2 linked regions of the Terriglobus roseus genome follow. The protein of the gene in region 2 binds, or shares a complex with, the protein of the main gene of each other region. Links are inferred from orthologs where the notes say so. Each region holds a gene or a part of one and is shown on either strand. Other genes may lie near its edges.

Region 1 (3,253 bases), 370 kb from region 2 along the record:
CCAGCGTCACCTTCGCGCCGTGGCGCCACAGATCCAGCGCCGCAATCGCTGCGGAGTTCTTGCCACCGATTACCAGTACATTCAGCCCGTAGTACGGGTGTGGCTCGTCGTAGTAGTGATGAACCTTGTTGAGGTCTTCGCCTGGGAGGCCGAGGTAGTTCGGCAGATCGTAATAGCCCGTGGAGACGATCAGCTTCTTCGCGTGGAAGTCCTGACCGCGTCCAAAACGATCTGTGGTGTGGACGGTGAAATCGCCGTCTGTGCCGCTCACACGGTCCACGTGATGGTACTGCCGCACATCCAGAGCGTAATGCTCTGCCACCTTGCGGTAATACTCCAGCGCCTCACTGCGTGTGGGCTTCTGGTTGGGGCTGCTGAAGGGCATATTGCCAATCTCCAGTAACTCCGGCGTGGTAAAAAACGTCATATGCGCCGGGTAATGGAAGAGGCTGTTGCACAGACACCCCTTGTCCACCAGAACCACGCGCAGGCCTTCCTTCTGTGCATCAATGGCGCACGCCAGCCCGGTGGGTCCTGCCCCTATCACCAGCACATCGAACAACATGTCGGACATACAGACCATTGAATCATGCTGTGCGCAGATCGCAAGCGCCATTCATCGGTCATCGCACACGCCATAAGCTGACGCGCATCACATCCATCGTCCGCGACATCCAAACAGAAATCACTTCGCCCTCAAAAGGAAAAAGCCATGTCTGACCTTCCCGCATTGGAAAAGCTGAAACACGGTACCCCGGAAGCAATTGTTCATGACCTGATTCTGGCTCGCTGGAGCCCTCGATCATTCGCGGACAAGTCCATCTCCGATGCCGATCTGAAGAGCATTTTTGCTGCCGCCGCCTGGGCTCCGAGCAGCAGCAACGAACAGCCGTGGCGCTTTCTGGTGGGCCGCAAGGGCGACGAGACCTACAAGAAGATTTTCAACGCTCTGGTGCCGGCGAACCAATCCTGGGCACAGTCAGCCCCGGTACTGTACTGCAGTTTCGGTAAGAAGACCTTCTCCAGCAATAGCCAGCCCAATCCCTATTGCCTGCACGACACAGGTGCGGCTTCCGCAGTGATTACGCTGCAAGCCATCTCCATGGGTATTCACACGCACGGCATGGGCGGATTCGACAAAGAGACGCTTCGCGCATCGTTCGGTGTGCCAGACGACTTTGAAGCAGGTGCCTGCTGGGCCTTGGGCTATCTGGGCAAGCCGGAAGATGCTCCAGAGAAGTACCGTGCCGCGGAGACCTCGCCACGTTCCCGCAAGCGCCTTGCTGAATACGTTTTCAGCGATTGGGAAAAGGCCGCTTCGTTCTAAACCGCGACTACAAACGCAGAAAGGCCCGGGGCATCTGCTCCGGGCCTTTTTCTGCAACCTCTTGGCGTGCGACTCAGCTTACGCGAGTACCTTGCCGATGGTCTTGTCGATGGTGTCCTTGGGCACGTAGCCAACAATCTGCTCTGCTACCTTGCCGTCCTTGAAGAGCAGCAGCGCGGGGATACCGCGGATGCCATAACGGCCCGGCGTGGCTGCGTTGCGGTCCACGTCCATCTTCATGACCTTGATCTTGCCTTCGTACTCACCGGCAACCTGGTCCACGACAGGGGCGAGTGCTCGACAGGGTCCGCACCAGGTGGCCCAAAAGTCCACCAGGACGGGCGTCTCGCTCTTCAGCACCTGCTGTTCAAAGTCCACGTCGTTCACTTCGGTTACAAACTGTCCTGCCATCGATTTGCCTCTTCTCCCGGGAATGTTCGCTCGACCGGATTACCCGCCTTAGCGGGGGTCTCGCGATCGTTCCTGCTTAAGAATAGATGCACCCAGCACAAAAACGCTTCAGGTGTACCCCTGTATGTGCATGCAGGGTTCATCCAGCCTTGCGACAATAGAAGCATGAATCAGGCTATAAGCGCCAGCCCTCGCCGCTTCAACCGTAGCGAATTCCTGCAAAATGTGCGTGATGCACGCCCTCGCACCGCCGTTTTCGACTTTGACGGCACCCTCTGGCCGGGCGATGCCGGCTCCGGATTTATGCACTGGACCATTGCCACACGCCTCCTGCCCGGAGAGGCGACGCGCCACATTCTGGACCGCCATGCCCTCTACAACCGCGGAGAAGTGGGCGAAATTGCCATTTGTGGAGAGATGACCTCCATCTACGCCGGTATTTCCGAAAAAGCCCTGCGTGAATCGGCCGCAAAGTACTTCGTAGACCATGTGCAGCCTCACTTCTTTCCGGAGATGATCGCCATTCTGAAGGAGTTACAGGCCAGTGGGACGGATATCTGGGCAGTATCGTCCACGAATAACTGGATGATTGAAGAGGGTGTACGGGAATTGGGTATTGCGCCGGATCACGTGTTAGCGGCCTGTGTTGCGGTGGAAGACGGCATCGTGCGCGAGACGATCCTGGACATCCCCTCGGACGAGGGCAAAGCGGAAGCCCTGCGCCGTGTAGGACTGACGCACCCGGACGCAGTCTTTGGCAATAGCGTGCATGACCTGCACATGCTGGAGATGGCAAAGCATCCCTATCCGGTGAATCCGACCGTGGCGCTGGCGGAAAAATCGGCGGAACTCGGCTGGAACGTTTACTATCCGGCGACCGAAGGCTAGGGCCAGTGGCCCTTCAGCATCTACACTGCTGTGACGGTGGTGCAATTCGCCGCCAGAGGGATGCAGGGCTTGAAGAAGAAAGCTGCCATTCGAAAGCTCGACGGAAAGCGGGAAAACGCAGTGCGTTTACCTCGCACCGTTCGCCTTGTGGTGGCCGCGCTCATCCTTCGTCCTGGCCCTGATGGCGCGGAGGAAGTACTGATCTGCCAGCGAAAGGCCGATCAACCGATGAGCCTGAAGTGGGAGTTTCCCGGCGGCAAGATTGAAGCCGGTGAAGGCCCAGAAGAGGCGCTACGCCGCGAGCTGAATGAGGAACTGGGCATCCACGCGGAGATTGGACCCCTGCTGACCCGCGTCCGCCATAACTACCGCAACGGCGGCGCAGTGGATATCCAGTTTTTCCGTGTCCGCAGCTTTGCCGGGGAGCTGGAGAATCGGATCTTCCAGCAAATTCGCTGGTCTGGACTTGAAGCCCTTCCCGAGTATGACTTCCTAGCCGCTGACCTAGGCATGATTCATGATCTGGCCGAAGGCAAACTCAAAGTCTAGATTTAAAACCTTAAAATACAGTTGTTTAAATAAACACATTAAAGCTCTGAGTGAAGAGCAGGCTTTGAGGTTTACGGG
Region 2 (3,282 bases):
GGTGGTTCTGGTTGTGCTGGTAGGTATGAGCTATATCTCCGCGCGCAACTCCATGGCAGTGAAGAGCAACCAGGTGGATGCGGCGTTCAGCGCTATTGACGTGGATCTACAGCGGCGAGCGGACCTGATCCCGAACCTGGTGGCCAGCGTGAAGGGCTATGCCAAGGTGGAGACGGACGTTCTGACCAAGATTGCAGAGGCTCGCAGCGGCCTGTTGCAGGCTCGTACACCGGATGAGAAGCTGGCGGCGAACGATCGCCTATCGACTGCCATTCTGCCGTTGACGCGGATGCAGGAATCTTATCCGGACCTGAAGAGCAACCAGCAGTTCATGCGGCTGGAAGATGAACTGTCGGGCACAGAGAACCGCATTGCCGTGACGCGCAAGCGCTATAACGACGCGATTCTGGACTACAACAACACCATTGCAGTGTTCCCGAACAGCCTTTGGGCTTCCATTGCAGGGTTCAAGCAGAAGAACGGTTATTACCAGGCTGATCCGGGATCGAAGGCCGCTCCAAAGGTAGATTTCGGTAGCTAGCTTGTTGGGCAATCAGAAGGGAAGGCGAGCTTTCGGGCTCGCTTTTCTTTTCGATTGTTGGGCTGGGTCCCCCCTCCCCCTGTTTTTTCTAAAATCGTCTTTCTATTGGGTTTACGTTTTGGCTGGCGCTAAAATCGTCTGCCCATTGGGGTTAGAGGCAAAATCGTCTTTCTAAAGGGGTTAGGAGAAAAGCAGCGAGTTAGCTCACCAGCAACTTCGTTCGCTATTTCTATTTTAGTGGTTTGGTGGAAATAGAATGCCAACCCTATTTCTTTTGATTTGTTGGGGTTAAGTGGTTTGGGGGCTTGACAGGATTTTCTGGGAGCGAACGCGCTTCCTTTCACTGTGGCCCCCTGCGCGATTGCCGATAGATTTTATTTACTTTTTCTTTGGTGGGAACAACATGCATGAGACGGGCTTGAAAGAAGAGTCGCATGAAGCGGAGATTCGGCGCGCCCGCGAGAATTCCAATCGTGCGATTGCGCGACGGAATCTGGTGGGTGTTGGAGCATCGCTTGGCGAAGACTATGTGGGAGTCATCGGCGATGGGACGTTCGTCTCATCGCGCGCCGAGTATCTCCGGTTGTTTAAAGCAGGCTTCGATCGACCGAAGGAGGGCATGGCCTATGTGCGCACACCTGAGGTCATCCATGTAGCAGACGATCAGGCTTTGGCTGCCGAGCATGGAAGTTGGGTGGCAACTCTGCCTTCTGGTTCCGTTGCGTATACCGGTAGCTATTCTGCGATGTGGCGACGAACAGCGGCTGGCTGGAAGATTCGATCAGAGATGTTTGTCACCCTTCGTGGCTAGCGGCGTTTGCTGGAGAACGGGCTTTGGTCGCTGGAGTTTCCTACGAACCGCTCTCTTGCTGTAATAGGTTTTCGATTCTTTGCTTCACTTCGTTGCGTATCTCGCGTACCTGTTCGATGCGAAGTCCTTTGGGATCGCGTAGTGGCCAGTCGTCACGGCGTAGTCCTGGGACATATGGGCATTTTTCTCCGCACCCCATGGTGATGAGGAGATCGGCGTTGCGAGCGAGTTCTTCGGTGAGTTTTTGCGGTTGCGCGTTGCTTAGGTCAATGCCGACTTCGCGCATTACTTCCAGCACCTCAGGATGAACACGCGTACCGGGTTCTGTTCCTGCCGATATCGCACGCTCTTTGGATGGGTCTGCTAGTGCGTTGAAGAATGCAGCGGCCATCTGTGAGCGACCAGCGTTGTGAACACAAGCGAAAATTACAGTCTTCATGATTTCTGTTCTCTCAGCGGTTAAGTGCGGGGCTTGATGGCGTAGATCTTTACGCTGGCAGCGGCCTGATTTACGTCATAGGTGTCGAGCAGCGCAGACAAGTCATCATGCAGACTGGTGGCCGTTGGTTCAGGTGTGCAGCATGCTTCCTGAACCACGGCAAACGGGTTGGACTCATTCATGGCGGGGGAGCAGCATCCCGCCTGGTTTTCAACTTTCTTGTATGCGTTCAGATCGGAGCCGCTGTCGACGATCTCGACGTACTCGAAGCCTGCTTTCAATAGTTCTTTGCGATACGTCTCGATGCGGATTGCTCCCGCGATGCAACCTACATAGGCGGCGAGGCTTGTCGCGATAGCCTCTGGAAGCTCCTTCTTCAGCGCGATATCGCTCACTGCCAAGCGCCCTCCGGGCTTGAGTATCCGTGCGATTTCACGGAAGACCGCGGGTTTGTCAGGCGCAAGGTTTAGAACGCAGTTGGAGATGACGCAATCGACAGAAGCGTCGGGCAGCGGAATGTTGTCGATATTGGCCAGGTGGAATTCGACGTTGGTGTAATCACCCTTCTCCGCATTCGACCTTGCACGTTCAATCATTGCGGCTGTCATGTCGATGCCGATGGCCTTGCCTGTTGGTCCGACCTGTTTTGAAGCGAGGAACACATCGAGCCCACCGCCGGAGCCTAAATCCACAACCACTTCGCCAGTTCTCAGGTTTGCGGTGGCTGTTGGGTTACCGCAGGAGAGTCCCATGTTGGCTTCCGCGGGGATGGACGTTAGTTCTTCAGCGCTGTATCCGAAAGCTTCTGCAACTGCCTTTACACCCGCGTGATTGCTGGAGAGAGTACTCACCGCCACTGCGCCATACTTTGCTTTTACCGAATCGAGAATCTCTGACATGTGTGCCTTATATATCCGCTAAGGCGAATATATGTATTGCGAACATATTCGTCAATGCGTATATATATAAAGCATGGCTCGTAAAGCGGAATTCGACATGGAGCAGTTTTTTCAAGCGCTAGGCGATAGGACACGTCTGCGATTGCTCAACCTGATGGGGGAGCAGGAAGTCTGCGTCTGCTACTTCGTGGAAATTCTTGATGCGCCACAGCCAAAGATTTCGCGGCATCTTGCTTATCTTCGCAAGGCTGGAATTGTTTCAGCGCGACGCGAAGGTAAGTGGATGCACTATCGCATTGTGATGCCTGCGCATATTGGTGCGACACAGATTCTTAAGCAGACACTTGCTTCGTTAAAAGAAGAGAAGACGATGCAGGTGGATAAAGCGCGACTGAGTAAGGCCTGCTGCTCTCCGGCGAAGTACGCACTGGATGGAGCGCCAATCCCTGCGTCAATTTCTGAGCCGTGCTGCGAGACCTGCTAATGGCCACCGCCTCCTTTACCAATGGCCAGATCTGCGCTCCTGCAGTGCGCAAGCGACTTTCGTTTCTGGACCGTTTCCTAACGCTATGGATTTTTCTTGCGATGGCGA

The links.
Region 1: the proteins of BLT38_RS07355 (region 2) and trxA are in contact, whole or in part, in an NMR structure (PDB 2IPA), measured with the Bacillus subtilis proteins. The link is inferred for Terriglobus roseus from one-to-one orthologs.

The regions. Positions count from the first base shown.
Region 1 is NZ_LT629690.1:1,351,606-1,354,858, reverse strand. The notes cover bases 73-3,004. They hold trxA (thioredoxin), read right to left. Parts: upstream 1,739-3,004; coding sequence 1,406-1,738; downstream 73-1,405. Other genes in these bases: BLT38_RS05805 ((deoxy)nucleoside triphosphate pyrophosphohydrolase), read left to right, coding at 2,687-3,004; BLT38_RS05810 (HAD family hydrolase), read left to right, coding at 1,904-2,626; BLT38_RS05820 (nitroreductase family protein), read left to right, coding at 713-1,327; BLT38_RS05825 (YpdA family putative bacillithiol disulfide reductase), read right to left, coding at 73-574. Also shown: more of BLT38_RS05825, read right to left, coding at 1-72; more of BLT38_RS05805, read left to right, coding at 3,005-3,175. UniProt on the Bacillus subtilis protein: Participates in various redox reactions through the reversible oxidation of its active center dithiol to a disulfide and catalyzes dithiol-disulfide exchange reactions.
Region 2 is NZ_LT629690.1:1,721,262-1,724,543, forward strand. The notes cover bases 93-3,053. They hold BLT38_RS07355 (arsenate reductase ArsC), read right to left. Parts: upstream 1,792-3,053; coding sequence 1,393-1,791; downstream 93-1,392. Other genes in these bases: BLT38_RS07345 (LemA family protein), read left to right, coding at 93-541; BLT38_RS07350 (YybH family protein), read left to right, coding at 945-1,352; arsM (arsenite methyltransferase), read right to left, coding at 1,812-2,690; BLT38_RS07365 (ArsR/SmtB family transcription factor), read left to right, coding at 2,764-3,053. In the rest of the region: more of BLT38_RS07345, read left to right, coding at 1-92; more of BLT38_RS07365, read left to right, coding at 3,054-3,174; arsB (ACR3 family arsenite efflux transporter), read left to right, coding at 3,174-3,282. UniProt on the Bacillus subtilis protein: Catalyzes the reduction of arsenate [As(V)] to arsenite [As(III)]. In vitro, can dephosphorylate para-nitrophenyl phosphate (pNPP).